One region of the Massilia sp. AB1 genome, then DNA from elsewhere that is predicted to be linked to it. Evidence: predicted binding sites of a transcription regulator. Region 1 holds the regulator's gene; each other region holds the start of a gene.
What was found. The regulator FNR, encoded in region 1, switches genes on or off when oxygen is low (the NO sensors DNR and NnrR bind a similar motif). The targets are predictions, from matches to a motif close to TTGATNNNNATCAA.
Positions count from the first base shown of each region.

Region 2: a site for FNR is predicted at 1,760-1,773, ahead of J8847_RS02735 (cation-translocating P-type ATPase). Genes of this name have one in related genera too.
Region 3: a site for FNR is predicted at 5,474-5,487, ahead of J8847_RS05975 (universal stress protein). Genes of this name have one in related genera too.
Region 4: a site for FNR is predicted at 5,510-5,523, ahead of J8847_RS02175 (OmpW family protein). Genes of this name have one in related genera too.

Region 1 is NZ_JAGKSG010000006.1:4,637-11,758, forward strand. It holds gene J8847_RS05235 (formate dehydrogenase subunit alpha) at 1-928, opposite strand, end outside; gene J8847_RS05240 (twin-arginine translocation signal domain-containing protein) at 951-1,229, opposite strand; gene J8847_RS05245 (molecular chaperone) at 1,222-1,890, opposite strand; gene J8847_RS05250 (DUF2474 domain-containing protein) at 1,967-2,107, opposite strand; gene cydB (cytochrome d ubiquinol oxidase subunit II) at 2,107-3,126, opposite strand; gene J8847_RS05260 (cytochrome ubiquinol oxidase subunit I) at 3,131-4,570, opposite strand; gene fnr (fumarate/nitrate reduction transcriptional regulator Fnr) at 4,876-5,640, shown strand; gene J8847_RS05270 (helix-turn-helix domain-containing protein) at 5,622-6,401, shown strand; gene J8847_RS05275 (DMT family transporter) at 6,460-7,122, shown strand, end outside.
Region 2 is NZ_JAGKSG010000003.1:48,202-55,323, forward strand. It holds gene J8847_RS02725 (GGDEF domain-containing protein) at 1-869, shown strand, start outside; gene J8847_RS02730 (helix-turn-helix domain-containing protein) at 866-1,606, opposite strand; gene J8847_RS02735 (cation-translocating P-type ATPase) at 1,928-4,453, shown strand; gene J8847_RS02740 (hemerythrin domain-containing protein) at 4,480-4,698, opposite strand; gene J8847_RS02745 (heavy metal translocating P-type ATPase) at 4,783-6,897, shown strand; gene J8847_RS02750 (MBL fold metallo-hydrolase) at 6,903-7,122, opposite strand, start outside.
Region 3 is NZ_JAGKSG010000006.1:161,228-168,349, forward strand. It holds gene J8847_RS24495 (GGDEF domain-containing protein) at 1-705, shown strand, start outside; gene J8847_RS05955 (murein L,D-transpeptidase) at 773-2,284, shown strand; gene J8847_RS05960 (universal stress protein) at 2,406-3,242, shown strand; gene J8847_RS05965 (hypothetical protein) at 3,286-3,846, shown strand; gene J8847_RS05970 (universal stress protein) at 4,062-4,553, shown strand; gene J8847_RS05975 (universal stress protein) at 4,569-5,405, opposite strand; gene J8847_RS05980 (universal stress protein) at 5,559-6,035, opposite strand; gene J8847_RS05985 (hypothetical protein) at 6,063-6,236, opposite strand; partial or broken gene J8847_RS05990 (CoA-binding protein) at 6,398-7,122, shown strand, end outside.
Region 4 is NZ_JAGKSG010000002.1:177,871-184,992, forward strand. It holds gene J8847_RS02135 (F0F1 ATP synthase subunit epsilon) at 1-412, shown strand, start outside; gene J8847_RS02140 (hypothetical protein) at 662-847, opposite strand; gene J8847_RS02145 (hypothetical protein) at 915-1,118, opposite strand; gene J8847_RS02150 (hypothetical protein) at 1,455-1,814, shown strand; gene J8847_RS02155 (serine hydrolase) at 1,969-3,648, shown strand; gene J8847_RS02160 (peptidoglycan recognition family protein) at 3,675-4,292, opposite strand; gene J8847_RS02165 (CoA-binding protein) at 4,406-4,828, shown strand; gene J8847_RS02170 (glutathione peroxidase) at 4,891-5,478, shown strand; gene J8847_RS02175 (OmpW family protein) at 5,590-6,201, shown strand; gene pabB (aminodeoxychorismate synthase component I) at 6,198-7,122, opposite strand, start outside.

The DNA.
Region 1 (7,122 bases):
TCCACTTGGCGACTTCCTTGCGCACGTCCTCCATGCCGTAGGTGCGCTGGTTGATGAAGTTCTTGTCTTCCCAGCCGTTCTGGAAGATGTGCCACAGCATGCCCCACACCAGCGGGATGTCGGTGCCCGGGCGCACGCGCACGTAGTGGTGGGCGAAGCGCGCCGTGCGGGTGAAGCGCGGGTCGATCACGATCATCTTCGCGCCCAGTTCCTTGGCGTGCAGGAAGTGCAGCATCGAGATCGGGTGGGCCTCGGCCGGGTTGGAACCGATGAAGAGCACCGCCTTGCTGTGGTGCAAGTCATTGAAGGAGTTCGTCATCGCGCCGTAGCCGAAGGTCTGGGCCACGCCCGCGACCGTGGTCGAGTGGCAGATGCGCGCCTGGTGGTCGCAGTTGTTCGAGCCCCAGAACGAGACCCACTTGCGCAGCAAATAGGCTTGTTCGTTGTTGTGCTTGGAACTGCCGATCACCATCAGGGCGTCGGGGCCGGCGTGCTGGCGCAGCTGCAGCAGCTTGTCGCCGATCTCGTTGATGGCCTGGTCCCAGGAGATGCGCTGGTACTTGCCGCCCACCAGTTTCATCGGGTAGCGCAGGCGGTGCTCGCCGAAGGCGTGCTCGCGCACCGAGGCGCCCTTGGCGCAGTGGGCGCCCATATTGATCGGCGAGTCGAAGGCCGCTTCCTGGCGCACCCAGACGCCGTTGGCGACCACCGCATCCACCGAGCAGCCGACCGAACAGTGGCTGCAGATGGTGCGCTTGATCTCGGTGGGCACCGGCGCGTTGGGCACCGGGTCGGCGGCTTCGGCCGGTTCGATCACGTTCAGCGGCAGGTGCCGGGCCAGCGCGCCGGCGCCGGCGGCGACGCCGGCCCCGACCAGGAAACGCCGGCGCTTCAGCGCGCTGTCGTGCGTCGTCTTTACGAGGGACATGGACTGGCTCCTCCTGTTGCGCTCACCAATAGGCGGCGGACTGGTAATAACGTCGGATGTGATCGGTCTCGTGGTAGCCGCGCTTGGCCTGGGGCGCACTGGCGGGCGCGGCCGGCTTGGCTTCCTCGGCCTGGGTGCTGCCGGTGACGACGGCCAGGGCGCCCAGCGGCGCCGCCTTCAGGAAGCCGCGGCGCGATGGGTCCGGCGCCTGTTCCTGCCCGCCGGACGCCGCCGTTGCAGCGCTAACATCGACGCTGACGGCATTGGCCTCGACGCGGGCCATGTCGGTATGTTCAGTCATGGGTCTCCTCCCCGAGCACGAATGCTTCGGCCTCGATCGCCAGGAAAGTCCCGGCCAGCCGCGCAACGAGCCTGTAGTAGTTGGCGCCCTCGGCGCCGGCGATGTCGGCCACCGCGCGCTCGTACCAGGGCGCGATGTGGGCCTCGAAAAACTGCTTTTGCTCGGCCACCGGATGGCGGGCGATGCCCGGGCCGCCCGCGACCAGCACGCGCATGGTTTCGCACAGCGCGCCCAGGTGGTCTTCGAACTCCCCCACCCCGCGCACCCGGGCCAGCCTGAGGCGCGCCAGGTCGGCGCGGAGCTCGGCCAGCGGGGCGTCGTTGATGTAGCCGGACAGGTAGCGGGAACCGTAGGGATTGACGGGGGGCGAGCCGATGCTGACGAACAGCTGGCCGAACTCGTCGGCCACGGCTTGCGGGTCCATGACGGCGGAGGCCAGGGTCAGCTGCTCCCAGGCCTGTTCCAGGGCCAGTTCGCCGCCCTGGGCAATGATGGGGTCGCTTGAGGCGAGCGCCTCCAGCAGCTCGGCGTCCGGCGGAGCCAGCAGCAGCCGCGACAGCAAGGCATACAGGTCGGCGCGCGCCTGCTCCTCTCCACTCAGCGGGGGGGCCAGCGACTGGCCGGCGGGTCGGTCGAGAGTGGGCGCGCTCGGGATGGTCACTGTCCTGCTCTCCTGTTGGCAAAGGTTCATGAGAAGTGTATTCCTCCCGTGCAGGACAGCGCGCACGCTTGCTTCTTCAACGCATTCCCGCCGCCCGCATGATCATCCGCAGCACAAAGGCCACCAGCGCCAGGGTGGCGACCCCGCCCAGCCAGAGGGCCGCCATCCAGGCGAGGCGGCGCGCCCATTCGCGCCCGCTGGGCTTGCTCGCCTCCATCAGTGGTACCCCGCATCGGCCTTGACCTTGCCGCGGAACACCCAGTACGACCAGCCCGTGTACATCAGGATGATGGGCAGGATGAAGAGCGTACCCACCAGCGCGAAGCCCTGGCTGGCCGGCGGCGAGGCGGCTTCCCAGATCGAGATGCTGGGCGGCACGATGTGCGGCCAGATGCTGATCGCCATGCCGCTGTAGCCCAGGAAGATCAGTCCCAGGGCCAGTACGAAGGGCAGCCGGAAGGGTTCCTTCTGGGGCGCCCGCTTGAGCGAGCGCAGCAGCAGGAAGATGCAGGCCGCCACCAGGATCGGCACCGGCGCCAGGAACACGATGTTGGGGAAGGTGAACCAGCGGTCGGCGACGAAGGGGTCGCGCAGCGGGGTCCAGATGCTGACCGCGACGATCGCGAACAGCAGCAGCAGGGAAAACGGCCGCGCCACCTGGACCATGCGCGCGTGCAGCTCGCCCTCGGTCTTCATGATCAGCCAGGTGGCCCCCAGCAGGGTATAGGCGATCATCACGCCGATGCCGGCCGCCAGCGGGAAAGGCGCGATCCAGTCGAGCGGCCCGCCGGCATAGCTGCGGCCCGAGACCGCGATGCCGTCCAGGAAGGCGCCCAGCGAGACGCCCTGGAAGAAGCTGGCCACCACCGAGCCGCCGATGAAGGCCTTGTCCCACAGGTGGCGCTCGTGTTCCTTGGCCTTGAAGCGGAATTCGAAGGCCACGCCGCGGAACACCAGGCCGATCAGCATGAAGATCAGGGGCAGGTAGAGGCCGGACAGGATGATCGAGTAGGCCACCGGGAAGGCCGCCAGCAGCCCTTCCCCGCCCAGCACCAGCCAGGTCTCGTTGCCGTCCCAGACCGGCGCCACGGTGTTCATCATGGTGTCGCGGTCTTTTTTCCTGGGGGTGAAGGGGAACAGCATGCCGATGCCCAGGTCGAAGCCGTCCAGCAGCACGTACATGAAGACCGCGAAGAAGATGATGACGGCCCAGATGATGGAAGTGTCGATGCCCATGGCTTCAGCTCCGCGTCCGCTTGTCGTCGTCTGTATTTTCATCATTCGGCACGTCGGCCGCCGACATCGGGCGGCTCGGCGTGCGCTCCTCGCCCGGCCCGCCTTCCGGCGCGTGGGTCAGCTCGAAGTGCTGCGGGCCCTTGCGGATCATACGCAGCACGTAGCCAGTGCCGGCCCCGAACACGAACATGTAGGCGACCACGAACAGCAGCAGGGTCAGTCCCAGCGACACGGCGCCGTGGGGCGAGACCGCGTCGGCGGTGCGCAGCACGCCATAGACCACCCAGGGCTGGCGTCCCACCTCGGTGGTCACCCAGCCGGCCAGGATCGCGACCAGGCCGGCGGGCCCCATCCACAGGGCGAAGCGCTGGAAGGCGCGGTTGAGGAACAGCCGCCCGCCGCGCCGCAGGAACAGGCTCCAGGCGCCGAGGGCGATCATCAGGAGGCCCAGGCCCACCATCAGGCGGAAGCTCCAGAACACGATCAGGGAATTCGGCCGGTCTTCGCGCGGGAAGTCCTTGAGGGCCGGGATCTGGCCGTCCATGGTGTGGGTCAGGATGATGCTGCCCAGGTGCGGGATGCCGACCGCCAGCCTGGTGCGCTCCTCTTCCATGTCGGGGATGCCGAACAGCAGCAGCGGCACCGCCTCGCCGGGATGGTTCTGCCAGTGCCCTTCCATCGCGGCCAGCTTGGCCGGCTGGTGCTTGAGGGTGTTCAGGCCATGGAAGTCGCCGACGATGGCCTGGACCGGGGCCACCAGCAGGATCATCCACATGGCCATCGACATCATCTTGCGCACCGCCGGGTTGTCGCGCCCGCGCAGCAGGTGCCATGCCCCCGAAGCGCCCACCAGCAGCGCCGTGGTCAGGTAGGCGGCGATCACCATGTGCACCAGGCGGTAGGGAAAGGACGGATTGAAGATGATCGCGATCCAGTCCACCGGCACCATGCGTCCGCCCTCGATGGCGTAGCCCTGCGGGGTCTGCATCCAGCTGTTGGCGCCCAGGATCCAGGTGGCGGAGATCAGGGTGCCGACGGCGACCATGCAGGTGGCGACGAAATGCAGGGCCGGGCCGACGCGGTTCCAGCCGAACAGCATCACGCCCAGGAAGCCGGCTTCCAGGAAGAAGGCGGTCAGGACTTCATAGGACAGGATCGGGCCCATGACGCTGCCGGCGAATTCGGACAGGTAGCTCCAGTTGGTGCCGATCTGGTAGGCCATCACGATGCCGGAGACCACGCCCATGCCGAAGGTGACGGCGAAGATCTTCAGCCAGAAGTGATAGAGGTCGACGTAGACCTGGCGCTTGGTGCGCAGCCAGCACAGTTCGAGCACGGCCAGGTAGCTGGCCATGCCGATGGTAATGGCCGGAAACAGAATGTGGAAAGACATCGTGAAGGCGAACTGGATGCGGGCGAGATCCAGGGCGGACAGACCGAACATGGGTGTTCCTTCGCGCTGTGTCTGAGTGTTGAGAATCTAGCATGCTCATTGGGTGCGCACGGTTGGCGATGTCATTTTTGTATGCATTCGTGGTGTGCGAGCAAACTTGGGTCCCGGCCTTCGCCGGGACGACGTGCTGGGGGAGCGGACTGCGGAAACCATTTCGACACGCAGCCTAAAGACCGTCGTCCCGGCGAAGGCCGGGACCCAAGTTGACGTTGAAGTTCAACATAGGACGATTTGTCGCGCCGCCCAAGCGACAGCCCCGTCTATAATCTCCCCATACGCGTACTACCGGACTTCCCATGACCCAGATCGTCTCCTTCAAGACCGACCAGCCAGTGAACATCCAGGCCCTGAAAGCCAGCTGCTCCGCCTGCAGCATGCACCAGCTGTGCCTGCCGATGGGCCTGGAAGATGCCGACATCAACCGCCTCGACCAGATCATCGGCCGCCGCCGGCGCCTGGAAAAGGACGAGCGCCTCTATCAGATGGGGGAGCCCTTCCGCAACCTGTACGCGGTGCGCTTCGGCCACTTCAAGACCTACCAGGTCAACGCCGCCGGCGAAGCCCAGATCACCGGCTTCCAGATGGCCGGCGAGCTGCTCGGCATGGACGCCATCAGCGGCACACACCACTGCGACGCCGTGGCGCTGGAAGACAGCGAGGTCTGCGAAATCCCCTTCTCGTGCCTGGAAGGGCTGTTCGGCGAAGTCCCCGCCCTGCTGCGCCACTTCCACCGCATCATGAGCCAGGAAATCACCCGCGAGCAGAACGTCATGCTACTGCTCGGCAATATGCGCGCCGAGCAGCGCTTCGCGGTCTTCCTGGTCAACCTGTCGGCCCGCTACGCGGCGCGCGGCTATTCGCCCAACAGCTTCCAGCTGCGCATGTCGCGCGAAGACATCGGCAACTACCTGGGCCTGACCATCGAGAGCGTCAGCCGCCTGTTGTCGCGTTTCAAAAAGCAGGGCTGGCTGCAGGTCGACAAGCGCGAAGTCACCCTGCTCGATCCCGCCAAGCTGAAGGCGCTCGCAGCCGGCACCGACGTGTGCAGCCCGATGGCCTGAACGTGGACGGCAAGCTCCCAGTCGACCTGCACCTGCGCAGCTACGGTCCGCAGCCCCTGGGAGACCGTCACAGCTTCGCCCAGATCGTCCTGCCGGTCGCCGGCGAAGTCGACCTGGAAATCGAAGGCCGCGGACGCACACTCGACCTGCTGCACGCCGCCGTGGTCGCGCCCGGCGCCTGGCATACGCAATGGGGCGAAGCCGGCAACCAGTCCTTCATCCTCGACCTCGGCCCCGAGCTGCTGCACCGGGGTCCTTGGCAGCGCCTGCTCGAACGCCCCTTCACCCCGATCGGCGCCGCCGCCCGCAAGCTGGTCGAATTCATGAGCCTGGCCCGGAGCGACGCCGCCGCCCCGGCGCAGCTGCTGCAAGGCTGGACGCCGCTGCTGCTCGACACCCTGTCCCAGGAAACACCCCAGCCCAGGTCGCGGCTGGCGGCGCTGATGGCGCGCATCGAGGCCGCGCCCGGCCAGCCCTGGACCCTGGACGCCATGGCGCGCGCCTGCTCCCTGAGCGCGAGCCGCGTCCACGCCCTGTTCCGCCAGGAGACCGGCATGAGTCCCCACGACTGGCTGTTGCAGCGGCGCCTCGAGCGGGCCTGTACGCTGCTGGTGGCGACGCGCCGATCCATCGCCGACATCGCCCTCGAGACCGGATTTTCCGACCAGAGCGTGCTCACGCGCGCCATGCGCACTGCGATGGACACCACGCCTGCCGCTTACCGGAAGGCGGCGCGCGAGGATAAGCACAAAACGCAGTAGCTGGCGCCAAGACCCGTCCGCCCCGGTGGGCGAGAATCTCCGCTCTCAGGAGGTTCTCATGGTCATCAATCAGACATCGCTCGGCATCGGCTCGGGCATCCTCGCCGGCGCCCTGTGGGGCCTGGTCTTTCTCGCGCCCCAGCTCACCGCCGGTTTCCTGCCCCTGCAGCTTTCGGCCGGGCGCTACCTCGCCTACGGGCTGGTGGCGGTGGTCCTGATCGCGCCATCCTGGCGCCGGCTGCTGCGGGTGCTGTCCTGGAAGGAGTGGCGCGCCCTGCTGTGGCTGGCATTCACCGGCAACATCCTCTATTACATCTTCCTGGCCACCGCCGTGCAGGCAGGCGGCGTGGCCATGCCCTCGCTGGTGATCGGCCTGCTGCCCATCGCCGTCACCCTTGTCGGCACCCGCGACCGCCACGCGGTGCCGCTGCGCCGCCTGCTCCCCTCGCTGGCGCTGAGCGCCGCCGGGCTGGCCTGCATCAGCTGGCAATCGGTGTCGAGCACGGGCGCCGATTCCCTGCTCGGCCTGGGCTGCGCGGCCGGCGCCCTGGTCTCCTGGACCATCTACGCCGTCAGCAACAGCCGCTGGCTCGGGCGCCTGGAGGGCGTCTCCGGCCACGACTGGAACCTGGCGATGGGTGTCGTTACTGGCCTGGAGGCCCTGCTGCTGGCGGTCCCCGCCTTTGCCGGCGCGGATGCGGGCCACAGCAATGCCCAGTGG
Region 2 (7,122 bases), on a different contig from region 1:
AGTGGCACCCTGCCATCCCCGTCGCCTGGCGCTGCGGCTTCGTGTACGGCACGCATACGGGCGCCATGATCCTGAGTTCGGCACTCCTCCCCGGCGGCCTGGTGCTCGCACTGCCGGCGATTACCGGGGCCATGTTCCTGGCGGCCCTGGTCGAGCCGCGCCTGCATCGCTTGTTGTACCTGTTCCCGTTCCCTTCGCTGCTGTTTGCCGTGCTGGCTGCCGCCGTCCTGCCACAGCAGCTCTTCACCAGCAGCCTCCTGCTCTACCTGCTCACGCTTGGGCTGGCGGTGGCCATCGCCGTCGCGCATGGCCGCCTGCGGCGCGGCGCCTTCGCGGCGGAGCATGCGCTCGAGTATGCCGCCCGCCACGACAGCCTGAGCGGACTGCTGGCGCGCGGCTACCTGATCGAGCTCGCCACCCATGATCTCGCGCTGGCGCGGCGGTACAACAGGCCGTTGACGATCAGCATGCTCGATATCGACTACTTCAAGCGCATCAACGACACCTTCGGCCATGCGGCGGGCGACGCACTGATCCGCGCGGTCGGCAAGGCATGTTCGGCCGAACTGCGCGCCAGCGACTACTTCGGCCGCGTCGGAGGCGAAGAGTTTGTCTGCGTCATGCCCGAGACGCAAGTGGAAGATGCGCTCGCTTGCGCCGAGAGGATGCGCGAGGCTGTGGCGGCCATCCGGCTCGCACTCCCCCAGGGCAGCGTCGCGTGCACGATCAGCATCGGCGTCGCGGCGCTCGGGCCCGGCCATGCGCATTTCGACGCCTTGCTGGCCGAGGCCGACGCCGCCCTCTACCGGGCCAAGTCGGGCGGGCGGAACCGCATCGAACTGGCCCTGGATACTAACCCTGGCAGCTAAGCGGGGACGGCGGTCAGCAGCGCCTCGAGTTTGTCCGGGTCGCGCAGGACGAGTTCACGCTTGTCGAGCTCGATCCACCCCAGGTCGCGAAAACGGGTCAGCAGCCGGCTGACGCTTTCCAGCGCCAGTCCAAGGTGGTTGCCGATATCCGCGCGCGACATGTGCAGGCGAAACCGGTTCGGGGACAAGCCACGTTCGGCATATCTTGCCGAGAGACTCAGCAGGAAGCCTGCCAGCCGTTCGGCCGCCGGGGTATTCGCCTGTATGAGCGCGGCCTGCTCGCGGACGATTTCATGGCTCATGGCGCAGTGGAAGCGCTGCATCAACTGCGATGATGCCCGCAAGGCATCCTGAAATTCGGGATAGGGGATCGCACATACTTCGCTGTCTTCCAGCGCCACCACGGTGCATGCGTGATGCCCGGCGCAGATGGCGTCCAGTCCGATCAGGTCTCCAGCCATATGGAATGCGGTAACGTGTGGCTGGCCGTGGCGGTCGGGACGCGTGGCCTTCAGGTGTCCCAGGCGCACCACATAGAGCGCCACCAAAGGCTGGGCCCTGCGCAACAGGGTTTCGTCGCGTTCCAGGCGGCGGCGATAGCCGGCGAGCACATCGAATGCCCCGGCCCCGCTGGCATCGGCACCCGCAGGCGCGCATGCATCGCGGACGATACAGCGAGGACAATGGGCGGACTGCGGAACCGGGACGGGCGTACGCAGGACGCGAGGAATGCTCATGTGATTCATCCGTTCCCCCTTGAAGGACCACGAAGGCCACGCTTGACCAGTATCTGGCAAAGTCCCCGAAGGGGCAAGCGGAAATACGGATGAGTTTCCCCGCGGGCAGCGTATGGTGAGCTCAGGAAACGGCTCCCTTTATCTATGCGCAATTTGATCTCGGTCAATTCAGATGCATGACTTCCGCGCGCGGAGGATTTACAGTCGATCCGACCACGTCGGTTGAATGCGACAGCGAGAAAGCAATGCGTGAATTGGTTCGGATCTGCGCGGGCACACGCCCCTACATTGCAAGCGGGCTCCGGCCGTGGCTGGGCATCCATGGAGGCTGACGCCGCCGCGGCACCCGAGGGGCTGAGCAGCGAAGATGCGGCGCGGCGCCTGGCGCGAGACGGGCCCAACCGCCTGCCGGATGCGGGGCGACGGCGGTGGCGGCGCATCGCTGCTGACGCGGCGCGCGAGCCCATGTACCTGCTGCTTGCGGGTGCGGCCGTACTCTACCTGCTGCTCGGCGAGCCGCGCGAAGGCGCCTTCCTGCTGGGCATGGTGTGCCTGATGCTATGCATGACCTTGTTCCAGGAAGGACGTACCGAACGCGCGTTGCAGGCACTGCGCGACTTGAGTTCGCCGAACGCCCTGGTGTGGCGCGATGGGCGGGTGCAGCGCGTGCCGGCCACTGCCCTGGTCGAAGGCGACGTGGTCGAGCTGGGCGAGGGGGACAGGGTTCCTGCCGACGGCCTGCTGCTGTCCGCGGCCGGATTGCTGGTCGACGAATCCCTGCTCACCGGGGAGTCGGTCCCGGTCGGCAAGCTGGCGGCGCCGCAGGGGAGTGCCCCGGCCGCCCCGGGTGGCGCCGATCTGCCCTGGGTCTATTCGGGCACCCTGGTGGTGCAAGGCCATGGCCTGGCGCGGATCAGCGCCACCGGTATCCGCAGCGAGATCGGGCGCATTGGCGCAGCCCTCGGCCATATCGAACCGCCGCGCGGGCGCCTGCAGCGCGAGACCACGCTGTTGGCCCGCCGTTTTGCGCTGCTGGGCGCGGTCGTCAGCCTCTCGCTGGTGCTGCTGCTGGTCGCGCGCGGCGGCGACTGGCTGCAAGCCCTGTTGGCAGGGATTGCGCTCTCGATGTCGATGCTTCCGGAGGAATTTCCTGTCATCCTCACGGTGTTTCCGGCCATCGGTGCCTGGCGGCTGGCCCGGCAGCAGGTCCTGACGCGGCGCCTGGCCGCTATCGAGATCCTCGGCTCGACCTCGGTCCTGTGCGTGGACAAGACGGGCACGCTGACCGAGAACCGGATGGCGGTGGCGGCGCTGTGGCGCGACGGAGTCCCCCATGAGCCGGCCGCCGGCGTTCCGATGCCGGCGCTGCACCGGGAACTGCTGGCGTACGCGCTGCGCGCCAGCCGGGAGCTCGGCAGCGATCCAATGGAGGCGGCGTTCTGGCGCCTGGCTGCCGACGCGCTCCCGGACGGCGGCGCGACGCCGCGCGGCTGGTCCCTGGTGCACGAGTACGGCCTGACCCCGCAGCGGCCGGCGCTGGTCCACATCTGGGACCGGGGCGACGGTACCGGACTGGCGGCCGCCAAGGGAGCGCCGGAGGCGATCGCCGCGATGTGCCGCACGGACGAGGCCCGCAGGAACGCTGTCCTCGGCGCGGCGGCGCGGATGGCGGGCGCGGGACTGCGGGTTCTGGCCGTCGCCCGCGCGCCAGCCGGGGGCGGGCCATGGCCGGACGATCCCGCCGGCTTCGGCTTCGAGCTTCTCGGCCTGGCGGCGCTGGCCGACCCCCTGCGCCAGGATATACCGGACGCGGTCGCGGCCTGCCGCGAAGCGGGGCTGCGCATCGTCATGATCACGGGCGACCACCCGCAGACTGCCAGTGCGATCGCGCGCCAGGCCGGCCTCGGCGGCGGCGAGGTGCTGACCGGCGCGCAGATCGAAAGCCTCGACGGCGAGGCGCTGGCGCGCCGGCTCGATGGCGTCGACGTCTGCGCACGCATCGCGCCGCAGCAGAAGCTGCGCATCGTGCAGGCGCTGCAGCGCAATGGCGCCGTGGTGGCGATGACGGGAGACGGCGTCAACGACGCGCCGGCGCTGCGCGCGGCCAACGTCGGCGTCGCGATGGGGCGGCGCGGCACCGACGTCGCGCGCGAGGCGGCCGAGCTGACCCTGCTCGACGACCGGTTCGCCTCGCTGGTCGAGGCGATCGCCTCGGGGCGCCGGATATTCGGCAACATGCGCAAGTCGATGTGCTACGTGATGGCGATGCATGTGCCGATCGCGGGCATGGCCTTGCTGCCGGTCCTGCTGGGCTGGCCCGTCCTCCTCTATCCCTTGCACATCGTGTTCCTCGAACTGGTGATCGATCCCGCCTGCTCGCTGGCCTTCGAGAACGAACCGGCGGAACCCGACATGATGCGGCGGCCGCCGCGGGCGCTCGACGATGCGCTGTTCGGGCGTGAAGCGATTCTCGGCGCAGTGGCGCAGGGCACGTGGGTACTGGCTTTGTTGACCCTCCTGTACGCCTGGGCGCTGTCGCAGCTGCCGGAAGCCGAAGCACGCGCGGTCGCCTTCGCGGGGCTGATCCTGTGCAGCCTTGCCCTGCTGTTGTCGAACCGCCAGCAAGGCGGCGTCCGAGGGACGCTGCGCACAGCCAATCCGGTGTTCTGGACGATTGCCGGGGTGGCGCTGCTGTTGCTGGCACTTGCCGTATTCACGCCTCCGGCGGCGTCCATGCTGCTGCTGGCGCCGCCGGCACCGGCCATGCTGGGCGTCGCCGGGCTGACCGCAATGCTCGCGCTGGCGGGTCTCGAGCTGCGCAAGCTCCGCCTCGCGCGCAGGCGGTAAAGGGCTTGTCAGCGACAACAGGGCGGCTATTGTTGTTGGAGCTTCAGATACCGGCCGACAAGGATTGCAGTCGGATAGAGGATTTCCTCCTCCTGCCGCGCATGCGCCTTCAAGTGTGCGGCGAACGCCACAGCTTCCTTCTTTCCTTCTTTTCGGCCGGCGGCGCGCAGCCGGTCCAGGGCCTGCGCAATCGCCCGGTGTTCCGCCAGCATGGCAGGCATATCGCCCTGCAGAAAAGCTGACATCCAGATGATCTCGGCGGCGTTCGCGGGCCTGCCTCCCGACGCCAGCTCCGCCAGCGCCGCGAGGGGCGGAAGTGCGAACTGTTCTTGTGGCAGAAGAAATTCGGTCTCGACCTCATCGCGCTGGTATCGATCGTCGGCGCCGTGGCGCTCCAGGAGGCCCTGACCGCGGCGGTCATCGCCTTGATGTTTGCGAGCGGGCGCGCGCTGGAGGACTACGCGGAAAAGCGGGCGCAGGACGAGATGTCCGCACTGCTGAGCCGGGCGCCGAAGCTGGCCAACCGTTATGAACATGGCTCGGTGGTGCAAGTGGCGCTTGCCGCGGTACAGCCGGGCGACAGGCTCCTGGTAAGGCCGGGCGAGACCGTGCCGGTGGACGGTACGCTGCTCACTGGCGCCACGGTCGATGAATCGAGCCTCACAGGCGAGGCCCTGCCGGTGACTTACGGGCCTGGAAACACGGTAGGCAGCGGTGTCGTCAATGCCGGCAATGCCTTTGACTTGCTTGCCACGACCACGGCGGAGGACAGCAGCTTTGCCGGCATCATCCGTCTCGTGCGCGCGGCCCAGGAATCCAGGGCGCCTGCGGCACGCCTGGCGGACCGGTATGCGCTGTTGTTTGTTCCCCTGGCACTCGGGATCGCCGCGATCGCATGGCTCGCGACGGGGGACCCGAACCGGGCCCTGGCCGTGGTCGTGGTCGCCACGCCGTGCCCCCTGATCCTTGCCGTGCCCGTCGCGATCGTCAGCGCGATGTCGCGCTGCGCCCAACGGGGCATCCTGATCAAGCACGGCGGTGCGCTGGAAAAGCTGGCGCAGGTGAACACTATCTTCTTTGACAAGACGGGGACGCTTACCGGCGGCAAGGCCCGGCTGGCCGCTATCGCGGCCGATCCGTTGCTGCAGCCGGAGCACGTGTTCAGGCTGGCGGCATCCCTGGAACAGATGTCCGGCCATGCGATTGCCCAAGCGGTGGTCGGCGCGGCGCTCGAACGGGGAGCGGTCCTGTCGCTCCCCGAAGAGGTGAGCGAGGAGGCCGGCGCGGGACTTTCCGGGTTCGTGGACGGAGCGCTGGTGCGCGTCGGCACCTATCGCTACGTCTCGGGGGATGCGGAGAAACCGGGCTGGGCCGCCAGCGTCCTCGAACGCGCCAGGTATGAGGGCGCTGCCGTGGTCTGCGTCGCCATCGGCGGGCGCTTGAGCGGCGTCTTGCTGATGGCCGATGAGATCCGGCTCGATTCACCCCGGGCATTGCGCCTCTTGCGGGCCTCGGGCGTCACCCGGATCGCAATGCTGACCGGCGACCGTAGCGACGTCGCCGCGACGATCGCGGCGTCACTGGGGATCGATACCATCTTGCCTGAGCAGACGCCGGCATCGAAGCTTGCCGCCATCTCCGCGGCGCGGATCGACGGGGTGACGATGATGGTCGGCGATGGCATCAACGATGCCCCGGCGCTGGCCGCCGCCGACATCGGCGTCGCCATGGGAGCGCGCGGCGCCGCCGCTGCGGCCGAGTCGGCGCAGGTGGTGCTGCTGGTCGACCGTCTCGACCGCCTGGTGTTTGCGATCCGTATCGCCCAGCGGACCCGCAGCATTGCGCTGCAGAGTGTCATTGGAGGCATGGGCCTGTCGATCATCGCCATGATCGTTGCGGCTTTCGGCTATCTGCCCCCGGTCGCCGGCGCACTCCTGCAGGAATTGATCGACGTCGCCGTCATCCTGAACGCGCTGCGCGTCCTGCGCCTGGACACGGGAGACGCCGGACGACAGATGCCGCCCCGCGAAGCCAGCCGCTTGAAGGAGGAACATCAGCGACTGATGCCGGTCATCGATCACGTGGGCTGGCTGGCCGACCGGGTGGACGGCATGCCGGCCGAGGTGCTGCGAAGCGAAATCTCGCAGGTGAATGCAGCGCTTCGTGACCGCATACTTCCCCATGAGTCGAACGATGACGCCGCGCTGTACCCGCAGCTGGCGCGGATGCTGGGCGGCGAGGACCCGATGGCATCCATGAGCAGTACGCATCGGGCGATCTTTCACCTGAGCCGTGTCATCGAGCGGCTCGCCAGCGCCACGCCGCAGGACGGCGAAGCCGGCGAGTCCAGGCGCGAGTTGCGCCGGACCCTGTATGCACTCGACTCCATCCTGAGATTGCATTTCGCCCAGGAGGAAGAGCTCTACCATGCCTTGACATCCTAGGCGAATCAGGCCCCGTGCGGCAGGCCCAGGTTCTGGTTGGCGGGCACGGCCACGTCGATCAGCTTCGGCTTCGGCAGGTTCAGTTCGCCCATGAGCTTGACGAAATCCGCGCGGCTGCGGCCGGCCAGGCGCGCGTTATGGCGCTTTTCCCAGCCGATTGTCGATACCGCCTGGCCTTTGTAGTCGTGGCCCGGCCACACGCGCGTGTCGTCCGGCAATGTAAAC
Region 3 (7,122 bases), 160 kb from region 1:
GCGTGCAGTGTCCTGGCCTGCAGCTTGCCGGAACTGCTGCGCGGCATCCTGCTGTACGCCTCGGCGCTGGCGGTGGCTTTCGTGCAGATGCACATCGCGGTCGCGCTGCGCCGCTACGCGCAGGCGGTCGAGTCCAGGCTGGTCCGTGAGGCCAGCCACGATCCGCTCACCGGCATCCATAACCGCGCCTGGCTGAGCCAGGCGGCCGCGCAGGCGTTCTCGTCGGCACGGCGCTACCGGACGGAGCTGGTCTTCGCCATGCTTGACATCGACCATTTCAAGCGCGTCAACGACAGCTACGGGCACCAGGCCGGCGACGAGGTCCTGAAGGCCGTGGCGCGCACCATGCAGGGCACCCTGCGCGAAACCGATCATGCCGGCAGGTTCGGCGGCGAGGAATTCTGCTGCATCTTCCCCCAGGCGTCCGACGCCAGCGCGAGCCTTTGCGCCGAACGCATCCGGCAAGCCATCGCCGCGCTCGAAGTCCCGGCCGAGGGCGGCACTGTGCGCGTCACCATCAGTATCGGCCTGGCCCGCATGCAGGACACGCACGCCACGTGGGAAGAGGTGCTGAAACAGGCCGACGAGGCGCTCTACGCCGCCAAGCAGTCGGGCCGGAACTGCGTCAGGATCGCCGGCGAGCGCGCCGGCGAGCGCGCCGGCACGAAGCCGGCGGCATTCCGGGAGGATTCCACCCTGGTTTGACCTAGGTCAAGGACGGTGCGCGGACCGCTCCTCTATCGTGCAGTGACGTCAACGATTGCTCAGTATCATGCTTTCCATTTCTTTCCGCCGTATCGCTTGCGGCATCCTTTTCTCGCTGATCCATGCCGCGGCCGCCGCCCTTCCTCTGCCCTGGCTGGAGAATGGACAGGAGCAGGCGCGCCTGGCGCTGCGCCTGCTGCGGGACGCCGCCTCGCACGGCCTCGACCCGGCGCGCTATGACGCCGACGCATTGACGCGCCGGCTGGGCGCACTGGAAATGCGCGAGGACTCCGCCGGCGCGACGGCGTTCGAGCGCGACCTTGGCGCCGCAATGGGCCGCTACCTGGCGGACCTGCATGCCGGCCGCACCGCCTCGCCTTATCGTCCCGCGCCGGGCGCCGCGGCCGGTTTCGACCCCGCCTTGCAGCTGCGCCTGGCGCTGGACGCCAAACGCCTGGCGCAGGCGGTCGACCAGGCCGCACCGGCGATCCCCTTGTACGCCAGGGTCAGGACGGCGCTGGCGCAGTACCGGGAACTGGCGCGGCTGTATCCGGAATGGCCATCGCTGCCGCCCGCCGGCCAGGCGGGGGTCGCGGCCGGAAGCGCCTACCCCGGCAGTGCGCTGCTGCGCGAACGCCTGCAGCTGCTGGGAGACCTCGGCGAGGACGACGCTCCCGCCGGCGAGCAGATCTACACGGCCGAGCTGGCGGCCGCGGTCCGGCGTTTCCAGTCGCGCCACGGACTCGTCGAGGACGGCGTGCTGGGCCCGGGCACCCTTGCCGCCCTGTCGGTGCCGCTCACCCACCGCGTCGCCCAGCTCGCGCTGACCCTGGAGCGCCTGCGCTGGATGCCGCCGCCGCCGGACGGCAGGCTGGTGGCGGTCAACCTGCCGGCCTATCGCCTGTGGGCCTTCGACCTCGGCAGCCGTTCCTGGACGGCCCCGCTCGAAATGCGGGTCATCGTCGGCAAGGCGGCCAGGACGCCGACCCCGCTGTTCATCGGTCAGATGCGCTATCTCGAGTTCAACCCTTACTGGAATGTGCCGCGCAGCATAGAGCTCGGCGAAATCATCCCCAAGCTGGCGCGCAATCCGGCCTATCTCGAACAGCACGACATGGAGCTGGTGGGAGCCGGCGGCCAGGTACTGCCGTCCACGGGCGGCGAAGCGCTCGCGCGCCTGCGCGCCGGCACGGCCCGGACCCGGCAGCGCCCGGGGCCGTCGAACGTGCTCGGGGAAGTCAAGTTCGCCATGCCCAACCCGATGAACATCTATCTGCATTCGACCTCCTCGAAGGAGCTGTTCGCCCGCACGCGCCGCGACCTGAGCCACGGCTGCATCCGCGTGGAGCGTCCGGCGGAACTGGCGCAATTCGTGCTCGCCGACCCGGAACAGTGGAGCGCGGAGCGCGTCGCCGACGCGATGCGCCCGGGACCGAGCCGCACGGTCAGGCTGCGCGCGCCGGTGCCGGTGGTCCTGTTCTACGCGACCGCGCTTGCAGACCGCGACGGGCGCGCCTTGTTCGCCGACGACATCTATGGACTGGACCAGCCGCTGATCCGGGCCCTGCGCGCCGATTGAAGACCGCACGGCTTGACCCGCACGGCAAGCGATGCGATCCTAAATTTGATCCACATCAATTACAGCGCGGCGGCGCGCAAAGTACAGTCCAGACATCACTTTCACGACAGAAAGGAAGTCCATGTACAAGACAATTTTGGTTCACGTCGACGAAACCGCCCGCTCGGCGCAACGCACCGAGGTGGCGGCGGCCATGGCGCTGGCCAGCGATGCCCGCCTGATCGGCGTCGCCACGACCGGGGTTCCCGCCTACCTGTTTCCCACCGACGGCATGGTGGCCGCGGGGCCCGTCGACATCGCGCCGCTCGAAGAGGCGCGCGGCCAGGCCGAGCGCTCGCTCGAGCTGTTCGAGGCCGCGGCGCGGCGCGCCGGCGTGGCCTCGGTCGAACGGCGCTGCGTGGACGAGGACGCGGGCATCGCCATCAGCCTGCAGTCGCGCTACAGCGACCTGGTCGTCATCAGCCAGGCCTCCCTGGATGAGTTCCTGCCGCGCCAGCGCAGCGACTTTCCCGACTACGTGGTGCTGAACGCGGTCGGGCCGGTGCTGGTCCTCCCTAGCGCCTGGAGCGGCGCCGTGCCCGGCACGCGGGTGGTGGTGGCGTGGAACGGCAGCAAGGAAGCGGCGAGGGCGATCGCAAGCGCCCTTCCCCTCCTGCGGCAGGCGCGCCAGGTTGACCTGGTCGTGTTCGATCCCGGCAGCACGCGCGGGGCGCACGGGCAGGAACCGGGCGCGGATATGGCCACCTACCTGGCCCAGCATGGCGTGCAGGTCGAAGTCACAGTCACCGGGGCCGGGCGCGACGAGGACCGCGCGCTGCTCGCGTTCGCAGCCGCCAAGGAGGCGGACCTGATCGTCATGGGCGCGTACGGACGCTCGCGCTTCAGCGAGATCATGCTCGGCGGGATGACGCGCTCGCTCTTGGCGACCTCGACCATTCCGCTCTGGATGGCGCATTAGGACGGATGGATCACCGGGCATGGCGCGTGGCCGGACCTGAGCGATGCACATCACCCAGCACCCTACCCATACGCTCGACCTGCGCGTGCGCGAGCTCGCGCAGCTGTTCAATTCGCTCGATCCCGCCCCCTTCCTGAACCGCGACCTCGATCATCTGTGCGAAGCCTTCATCGAGAGCTGGGCGCTGCCGCTGCCGCTCGACAGCCACCTGCGGCTGGCGATCCGCGTCGAGAATCCGGAACTGCCCCGGGATGCGGGGGAGATGGTCGCGGATGCGGTGCATAACTATTACACCTACAAGATCGGCCTGGTGCGCGGCGAGCTCGGGCAACTGCTGCGCCAGGGGCGGACCAGCCTCGCGATCGGCCTGGGCTTCGTCGCGTCCTGCCTGGTGCTGGCCGAGCTGATTACCGGCCTGGCTCCCGGCCATGGCGGGAAGATCGCGCGCGAAAGCCTCACCATCATCGGCTGGGTGGCGATGTGGCGCCCGGTGCAGATCTTCCTCTACGACTGGTGGCCGCTGAAGCGGCGCATCAGGACCTATGAAAACCTGCGCTTCGCGCAGGTGAGTGTCGTCGCGGGCAAGGCGCAGAGCGCCGGCTGAACATACCGGCATTTGCACAGGAGCTGTGCTTGTGGACCTTCTGTCGCCCCGGACAGGGGATCGCCCCGAACATCCCGGCAGGCCGAAGCTGGCGATGATGGGTCATGACCGGTCGATACACCGTTTTGCGGGGCTGACTTAGCAGTTCTTTGACGCTAGTCAAACACAACAAGATCAAGACTGGTAATCCTGACGACTCATCTCTTCCAGGGCCGATGATCATGTTCCTAGAGCGAGTTTGCGTGGCAACAGACGGCTCCGACCTCGCGGTACAGGCCGCCCAGATGGCCGCCCTGCTCGCCCGCTCGGGCGCGGGACGGATGTTCGCCGTGTCGGTTGCGCAGCCGCATTTCTCCATGCCGGAGCGGTCCGCTGCCATGCCCGACGCGCAGGCGGAGTTTCTGCGCGCGCACGAGGCCGCCCAGTCCCACCTCGACACGGTGTTGCGCATCGCGCAAGCCGCCGGGGTCAGCTGCGAGACGGCGGCGCCGCTCTCGTCGACGCCGGGTCCGGAGATTGTCCGGATCGCGGAAGAACAGGGCTGCGACCTGATCGTGATGGGTACCCATGGGCCCAACGACGCGAACCGGCTGTTTGCCGGCAGCGTCGCCCAGTACGTGCTCGCGAACTCGACGGTTCCGGTGATGCTGCTGCGCGTGCCGCGCGAGGCCTCGCAGCCCGAGTTCGGCGACCGGCCGGCCAGCTAGGCTGGGACGCCCGCCCTAGCGCGCCATGAGCAGCGGCACTGTGCTGTTCTGAAGCAAGGTCCTGCTCACTCCTCCCAGGAAGAGTTCGCGGAACTGGGTGTGGCCGTAGCACCCCATGACCACCAGGTCGTAGCCGTCCTGGGTCGCCAGCGTGAGCAGATTGTGCCCGCAATCGATGTTGCGTCCGATCGTCAGCATCTGCGCCTGGACGCCGTGGCGGCCGAGGAAGGCGGTGATGCCGGCGTCGTCGTCGTCCTCGACCAGGCTGCTCTCGTCAGGAAGGCGGAAGGACACGACGGTGACGCGGACGGCGCGCTGCAGCACCGGCAGTGCGGCGCGCAGCGCGGCGGAGGCTTCCTTGCTGCCATTCCAGGCGACCAGGACATGGTCGCCAGGCTGGCGCGCCACGGGTGCGCAGGGCACGACCAGCACCGGGCGCGCGCTGGTGAACAGCACGTATTCGGGGATGCGGCCGATCGTATCGGTCAGCGCTTCGGCCAGGTCGTCCTGGTTGACGACCACGAGGTCGCTGAAGCGACCCACGTGGGCCAGCGCATCGCTGGCCAGGTCGCACACCAGGCGGCTTTCCGACGACACCCCGGCCTCGGCGGCAATCGTCGTGAACTGCTCGAGCGCGCGGGACGCCGTGTCGTGCAGGGGCTGGAAATAGCTCGCCTCGAGGCTGTCGGGAGCAGCATGATACCCGTGCGGGAATACGTCGCGCGACACGCCGGTGGCGGCAAGGCCGATCAGGTGCGCGCCATGCGCCTTGGCCAGCTGCGCAGCGATCCGTATGCGTGCGGGCGCATGGCGTGACAAGTCGGCATGCACCAATATGGTCTTGTAGCTCATCGTTCCTGCTCCCCATGTTGATGATGTTCGGAATCAAGACAGTCTCCCCGCTTCGCTCGGCGGCGTGTTTGACCGAGATCAAATCGACTTGCTCCCCATGAATTGACCATCAGTCGACTTTCGTCTCGGCGCTCAGGTCGACCATTACAACGGCTAGTGGGCCAACAGGACGGGTAGCCACATGTCCTTCAGCACCGTCGCGGTGACGCCGCCGAGGATCTGTTCGCGCAGGTGCGCATGGCCATAGGCGCCGATGACGAGCAGCCCCGGCCCTGCGGCGAGGGCCGCGTTCAGCAGAACCTCGCCGGTACGGCCCGCGCCCGGCTGTTGCAGGAATGTCGCGACGACGCCGTGCCGCCGTAGGAAGGCGACGCAGCGGTCCGCTGCGCCCCGCTCCTGGCCCTCGTCGCCTTCCCCGAGGGACATGACCGTCACCTGCCGGGCGGCGCGCAGGAGGGGCATGGCGCCGTCGAGCGCGCGGCAGACCTGCGCGCTGCCGTCCCAGCCCACCAGCGCATCCATGCCGGGCCACGCAGTACCCGCGCCGGGAATCGCCAGGACGGACCGTGCGCCATGCAGCAGCACATGTGCAGCCAGGTCGCCCGGTGCAGATCTCCCCGTTTCGGCCATGTCCTGTCCTACCACGACCAGGTCGCATTAACGTGCCCGCAGCGCCAGGACGCACCCGACCTCGTCCTCGGCGAGGCTGTGCTCGAACGACGCGACGCCTTCCGCCTCGGCCAGCGCTGCGAAGCGCGCCAGAGCCTCGCGCGCCTCGTGCCTGAGCTGGTCGCAGCGCGCCTGCGCGGCCGGTCCAGCCTGCGCGAGCACGTCGGGCGGAAGGAATCCGGACAGGGTAGCGGCACGGAGGCAAGCCGTCCAGCCGCGCCGCTGCCTTAACATAACTTTCGGAGCAAATTTTGATTGCGGTCAAATAAATCCTTGTAATGCTTCGCTAGGCTGATCCAATCCAGCCATCGGAAGGAGACTTCATGAGCATTCGCAACCTCGGGCACTTGTTCCACCCACGCTCGGTGGCCGTGATCGGCGCCTCCGAACGGCCCGGCAGCGTGGGCGCGACGGTGTGGCGGAACGTCCTCGCAGGCGGTTTCGGAGGACCGCTGTGGCCCGTCAACCGGCGCCATGCCCAGGTCGGCGGCCATCCCGCCTTCGGCAGCGTGCGCGACCTGCCCGGCGTGCCCGACCTTGCCGTGATCTGCACCCCTGCGCCCACGGTGCCCAAACTGATCGGCGAGCTCGGCGCCGCCGGCTGCCGCGCCGCCGTGGTGATCAGCGCTGGCATGGACGCGGACGCCGGCGGCGCCCGCAGCCTGCGCCAGGCGATGCTGGAAGCGGCGCGACCCTGGCTGCTGCGCATCCTGGGTCCGAACTGCGTCGGCCTGCTGGTGCCCGGCATCGGGCTGAACGCCAGTTTCGCGCCGGGCGCGGCCCTGCCCGGCCGGCTGGCCTTCGTGGCGCAGTCAGGGGCGCTGGTCACCGCCGTGCTCGACTGGGCGGCGGCGCGGCGGATCGGCTTTTCCTGCTTCGTCTCCCTGGGAGACGGCAGCGACGTCGATTTCGGCGACCTGCTCGACTACCTCGCCGCCGACCCGGGCACCGACGCCATCCTGCTGTATGCCGAGAGCGTGCGCCAGGCCCGCAAGTTCATGAGCGCCGCGCGCAGCGCGGCGCGCGGCAAGCCGACCCTGATCGTCAA
Region 4 (7,122 bases), on a different contig from region 1:
TATTCAAGTGGACGTGGTCTCGGCCGAAGAGCAGATCTTCTCCGGCCAGGCTGAATTCGTCGCGTTGCCGGGTGAAGCGGGCGAGCTGGGTATCTACCCGAAGCACACCCCGCTGATCACGCGCATCAGGCCGGGTGCTGTGCGAATCCAGGTGGCCGGTGGTGGCGAAGAGTTCGTCTTCGTCGCCGGCGGTATCCTCGAAGTGCAGCCGAACGGCGTGACCGTGCTGGCCGATACCGCGATCCGCGGTAGCGACCTGGACGAAGCGAAGGCGATCGAGGCCAAGAAGCAGGCCGAAGAGCTGATGCTGAACAAGGAATCGAAGATCGACTACGCGAAAGCCCAGGCCGAAATGGCCGCGGCGATCGCGCAGCTCGCGGCGATCCAGAAGCTGCGTTCGAAGGGCCGTTAAGCTCTTCCGTGCAGCATCGAGAAAAGGCAGCCCCATGGGCTGCCTTTTTTATTGGCGTCCACGCCCTTCATGATAGTCGTCCTGGCGCCAGCGCCAGTCGAGGAAAACATCAGGAGGCAATGCGGCAGTCCTGCTCTCGGCGGGACAAAGGGGCATCTCGAACGGATGACGGGGAAAAGATACTGCCGCGTCGCAAACCAGCGCTACGCGGCCAATTCAAATAGATTTATCGCTGGGATACCAGCGTAATTAACCTCTTTTTTCGTCTTTTTTCTTGCGGCTGAAATAAGCCAGCATAAAAAAGAAAAAGATGGCGGTAGAAACCGCGATCGAATCGATTGCGAGCGAATTATTCGTCAATGTCCGATAAAGGAATGGGAAAACAATTGCGTAAATAACCGCTGCGATCAGCGCTTGTACATATTTATTCTGCATACCTGTTCCTTTCAATATGGAGCGGCCACGGGGACCGCTCCATACTAATATAGCCTACGGCGGGCTATTACGAGAAGCTGATTTTCAGGCCGCCGGCGATGCCGCCGCCGATTGCGCCCAGGCCAGCGCCTGCGAAGCCGCCCAGCGAGCCGCCGATGGCGCCGCCGATGGCGCCGGCAGTTGCACCGCCCCAGTCCCAGTCCACGGTCACGGTGAAGGAAATGGCTGCGCCGTTAACGCTATTGATCTCGTCAAAAGTCAGTTCTTGCATTTTATTGTAAGTCTCCAAATTACCCGGCGCGTTATTGCAGCCGGTGAAATCATTCTACTGTGAGAGATTTATTCAATGAGAGTAAGATACGTATCGCAATCAATTTTATTCATGGAGGATTATTGACCGCTCCTTCACTTATTTATTCTAAATGCGAATGAATATTCGCCAATAAATGGATTCCTTTCCGAGAGTCTGGGAATAAGATCTACTGTTGGTTGCGCCGGCTGTTTTCAGGGTCAAAGCTGACCTACTGTTACCGCGCGCACGTTGAGGCAGCGTGTTTCAGCGTAGGATGGGCCAGTGCCGGTCCGGGCACGCCACCTCCGAGTCGACATGGACAAGCACCCACCGCATCGCGAACAACAGCAAACGCCGCAAGATGTGTCGTTTGGCCGCACGCTGTACCGCTTCCTCTTCTTCGACTGGCTGTTCCGCGACGTGAACGCCGCGCGCAACCTGTTCGAACGCCACGCCGCACGCGAGCACAACCATCGCATGAGCCGCTACCTGCCCGTCTATATGCGGCGCTGGTCGGTGCTGGCGGCCTGCGACTTCACCCTGGGCTTCCTGTTCGAACGGGTGATGCAGGCGACCGTGCTGTCGGCCTGGTTCTTCACCTGGTCCTGCGTGACCGTGACCGGCATCGCCCTGATGACGGTGATGTGGATCCTCCTCGCCGCGAAACTGCCCTGAGGTAGCAGGATCGCCCCTGCCGGCGGCCCACCAGTCGCCCCGTGAATCCGACCACTCGACCCACCGGAACGACCGTTTATCCGGCCGCGATTGCCGCCGCACGCCCGGGCGTCCTACATTGATCGCTCAACAACATCAAGAAAGGGATCCGACCATGCTGCTCCGTACCGCCATCTGCGCCGCCGTGCTCCTGCTATGCCAGCCGCACGCCGCCTTCGCCCAGGATGCTTCCGCCCCCGCCGCGGGCGTGCAGGACCTGGCCGGCCGCATCGACGGGGTCATCGCGCCCCACTTCAAGGCTGACGCTCCCGGCGGCACGGTCATCGTGGTCAAGGACGGCAAGACCGTATTGCGCAAGGCCTACGGCATGGCCGACGTGGGCAAGGGCGCCAGGATGACGCCGGACATGGCGCTGCGCCTCGGCTCGATCACCAAGCAGTTCACCGCGGCCGGCATCCTGATGCTGGCGGAAGAGGGCAAGCTCTCGGTCGACGACGACATCACGAAGTACCTGCCGGACTATCCCACCCAGGGCAAGAAGATCACCATCGAACACCTGCTGACCCATACCTCGGGCATCGTCAGCTACACCAGCCAGCCGGGATTCAAGGCGCGCATGACCCAGGACCTCAGTGTGGCGCAGATGATCGACTCCTTCAAGAACGAGCCGCTGGAATTCGAGCCGGGCAGCCGCTACCGCTACAACAACTCGGGCTACTTCCTGCTCGGCGCGATCATCGAAAAGATCTCCGGCCAGCCCTATGCGAAATTCGTCGAGCAGCGCATCTTCGTGCCGCTGGGGATGACGCACACCGCCTACGAAGGCTTCGAGCGCAGCAAGGGCCCGGCCGCCGCCGGCCATACCGCGGCCGAGAATGGCTACGCGCCGCCGATCCGGGTCAGCATGAGCCAGCCCTACGCGGCCGGTGCACTGGTGTCCACCGTGGACGACCTGGCGCGCTGGGACGCCGCCATCGGCAGTGGCAAGCTGCTCAAGCCGGCCAGCTGGAACAAAGCCTTCACCTCCTACCGCCTGAGCGACGGCAAGGAAACCAACTACGGCTATGGCTGGGAAGTGACGCAGCTGCAGGGCGTCCCCGCGATCGGGCACGGCGGCGGCATCCCCGGCTTTTCGACCTATGCGATGCGGGTGCCGGAACAGAAGCTCTACGTGGCGGTCCTGACCAACAGCGACAGCGGCCCGGTGAATCCGGGCATGGTGGCGCGCAAGGCGGCCGGCGTCGCCATCGGCAAGCCCTATCGCGACTTCAAGGAAGTGGCTCTCGAGCCGGCGGCGCTGGACGCCTTCAACGGCAGCTACGAAGTCGAGAAAGGCGTGCAGCGCGTGTTCCGCCGCGACGGCGACAAGCTGGTGATGCAGCGCACCGGCCGTCCTCCGGTCACGGTGAAGGCCTTCTCGCCGAACGGCTTCTTCCTTCCCAATTCCCTGGAGTACTTCGAGTTCGCGCGCGACGACAAGGGCCGGGTGACCCAGGTGACCCAGCACTACGACGGCGGCGTCCTGGTCCAGCCGCGCACCGGCGACGCCCCGGCGCCGCGCGAGGCGGTCAGGATCGCCAGCACGGCCTTCGACAGCCGCGCGGGTCGCTACGAGCTGCGCCCGGGCTTCGTGATGGAGCTGACGCGCGAAGGCGACCGCTACTTCGCGCAGGCGACCGGGCAGCGCAAGCTCGAGATCTTCGCGGCCAGGGACGACGTGTTCTTCTCGCGCGAGGTCGATGCCGAGATCGCGTTCGCCAAGGGCGAGGGGGATGCGCCGGTGCTGGTGCTGAAGCAGGGTGGCCGCGAGCTGCGCGGCGCACGGCTGCAGTAAGCGCTAACTGCTGGCTTGAGGGCGGCTCAGCGCGGCGCGCGTGCCTGCTCTCCCGCCAGCCTCAAGGCCACCTTGTGGCGGAAATAATCTTCCTTCACATAGCGGTACAAATTCGCTCCCGGGCACACGGTCTTGTCCGAGTAGTCCCGGTGGCTGCGGATTTCGTCCAGCGGCACCCCGTACTTCGCCGCCAGCATCGCCATCACATCGACGACCGCATCGAGCTGGCGCTGGTTCGGTTCCACTTCCTCGAAATTGCCGACCACCTCGATCAGGGCGTGCCCGGCCGGGTCGTACTCGGTATTGGTGTCGCCCGCGAATCCGATGGGACGCGCCTCGTACACCCGTCCTTCCAGATCGATCACGTAGTGGTAGGGAATGTCGATCCAGCCCTTGGTGGTGCGCGACCAGGTCTGCAGCCGGCGCAGGTAGGCTTGCGGATCGGTACCCGGCAGGAAGGGTTCGCCCTGGTGGTGCAGCGTGATCTGCGTGATCCGATGAGGACGCGCCTTGGCCGCATCCGCCGGGGTACCGCCCCAGGCGGCCACGGGAACGATGGCGCGTTCGACGCCGGCCAGCGGCTGCTGGGCATGGGCAGGGGCAGCCAGGACGGCGGCAAGAAAGGAGAGGGCGAACAGGCGCATGGGACGGCTCGATCGGGGACGAATCCGCATCTTTTCACGTTTGCGCGCGCCACGCCAGCGCTGATGCAAACCTGATAAGCTAACAGCGAACCCTGAACTACTCCGCATCCACCATGAGAAGCATTGCCCAGATCCTCAACGACAGCAAGACCATCGCCATCGTCGGCCTGTCGAACAAACCCGACCGTGCGAGCTACGGCGTCGCCGAATACCTGAAGGGCCACGGCTACCAGGTCATCCCGGTCAACCCGAGCTACGCGGGCCAGACGATTCTCGACGAGACGGTCTACGCCACCTTGCAGGAAGCCGCCGATTCCCTGGCCGCCAACGGCCAGCGCATCGATATCGTCGATTGCTTCCGCAAGTCCGAAGACATCCCGCCGATCGCGCGCGACGCCATCGCCGTGCGCGCCGGCTGCCTGTGGATGCAGCTCGACATCGAGAACCAGGCCGCCGCCGACCTGGCGCGCGCCGCCGGACTGGACGTGGTCATGAACCACTGCATCAAGATCGAGCACCGCAGCCTCCAGGCCTGAGTCCAGCCGTGCGCAAGGTGCTGCGTTACAATCGTGGCACCTTTCTTTGTGGGACCTCCACCATGACCAAGATCCTTGCCTTCGCGTTGGCCGCCCTGGCGGCCGCCAGCGTCACCCAGCCGGTGCGCGCGCAGACCGCCGCGGCGCCGCTGAGCGCCCGTCCGGCGAGCTGCCCGGCCGTCCTCAAGCACAACTTCAAGCGCCTGCAGGACGAAGCGCCGCAGGACCTGTGCCAGTACGCCGGCAAGGTGGTCCTGGTGGTGAACACCGCCAGCTACTGCGGCTTCACCAAGCAGTACGAAGGCCTGGAGAAGCTGCACGCCAAGTACGGCGGCCGCGGTCTCGTGGTGCTGGGCTTTCCCTCGAACGACTTCGGCAAGCAGGAACCGGGCAGCGCCAAGGAAATCGCCGACTTCTGCTTCAACACCTATGGCGTGAAATTCCCGATGTTCGCCAAGAGCGTCGTCTCGGGTCCGGAAGCCAATCCGCTGCACGCCGAACTGGCCAGGATCACCGGCAAGGAACCGAAGTGGAACTTCACCAAGTACCTGATCGGCCGCGACGGCAAGGTGCTGGAGCACTTCCCGAGCAAGGTCGCGCCGGAAGATCCTCAACTGGTCGGCAAGATCGAACAGGCTTTGAAGATGTAAGGCCCATAACCACACTGCTGGTGTGGTTATTTTGATCTACATCAACGTTTTTTTTGCGTCGCATCAATAACCTTACTCATGTTTAGACGACATGAAGAAAGGTAGAGAACGATGCGCACGATGACGAACACCTTGCTGGCCACGCTGATTGCAGTGGCCGCTTCCCAGGCCATGGCACAGGAAGCGCCGTGGCTGCTGCGCGCCCGCGCGGTCCATATCGACCCGGCCGGCAAATCCAGTCCGCTTGGCGGCAATGGTGCCGCCGACCGCATTGGTGTCGGCAGCAAGACCATCCCCGAAGTCGACATCAGCTATTTCTTCACGCCGCGGCTCGCCGCCGAGCTGGTGCTGACTTATCCACAAAAGCACGGTGTCTACCTCGACGGCGCGCGCATCGGCTCCTTCCGCCACCTGCCGCCGACCCTGAGCCTGCAGTACCACTTCCTGCCCGCCGCCGGTTTCCAGCCTTATGTGGGCCTGGGCGTGAACTACACGCGCATCTCCAAGGTGAAGCTGCTCGATGGCGCCGCCGGCCTGGAGAAGGATAGCTGGGGCGCAGCTGTGCAGGCGGGGATCGACTACCGCCTGAACCAGCGCTGGTCGCTGAACCTGGATGTGAAGAAGGTGACGATCCGCAGCGACGTCTTCGTGGGCGGCGCCACGGCCAGCCGCGTCAAGGTCGATCCGGTGCTGTTCGGGATCGGCGCCGGCTACCGCTTCTAGGCGCCGTCGACGATCACGGCCCGCAGCGGGCCGCGCAAGGCATTGCACACGACAAGGTCGTCGGCCTGCTCCAGCATCTCGCGCGTGATCACGCGCTCGCTCGCCTGCCAGGCGGGCGCCGCCAGCATCACGCCGCGCATCACGCCCGGCAGCAGGCCCGAGGACAGGGGAGGGGTGAACCATGCTTCGCCGAAGCGCACGAACACGTTGCTGCGCCCGCCTTCCGTCAATTCCCCGCGCTCGTTAAAGAACAGCATATCGAAGGCGCCTTGCGCCTCGGCCGCCTTCCAGGCCGCGTCGTAGCGGCTGCGGATGCTGGTCTTGTGGCGCAGGAAGATGTCATTTGACTGGGTCGGCTCGGACGCCAGCACGACCATGACGGGTTCGTGCAGCTCGCTGATCGCACCGGATTGCAATTGCAGGCCCTTGGCGTGCGAGTTCGACAGCCGCATGCGGTGCAGCTGCCCATGCGGCAGGGCCAGGCAGGCTTCGACCAGCATGCGCCGCGCCTCCTCGCGCTCGAAAGGCAGGCCGAACCAGGCGCAGGAGCCCGCGATGCGGTCCAGGTGCTGCTCCAGGTGGCGCGGCCCGTCGTCCCAGGACGCGCGCAGGGTTTCGAAGATCTCGAACTCGTTGTGCAGCCCGGTCAGGAAGCGCGCCTTCAATTGGCACTCGGCGAATTCGGATTGCGGATCGCTGTCGTAGACGATGCCGGCGCCCACGCCCAATTCCCCGCGCCGCACGCCGTTCGCCGGCGCCTGCAAGGCCAGCGTACGGATCGGCACCGACAGGCAGAAGTTCCCAAAGGCGCGTCCATCCCGCGGCGGATCGAACCAGCCGATGGCGCCTGTGTAGATGCCGCGCGCATCCGGTTCCAGTTCGTGGATGATTTCCATCGTGCGCCGCTTGGGCGCGCCGGTG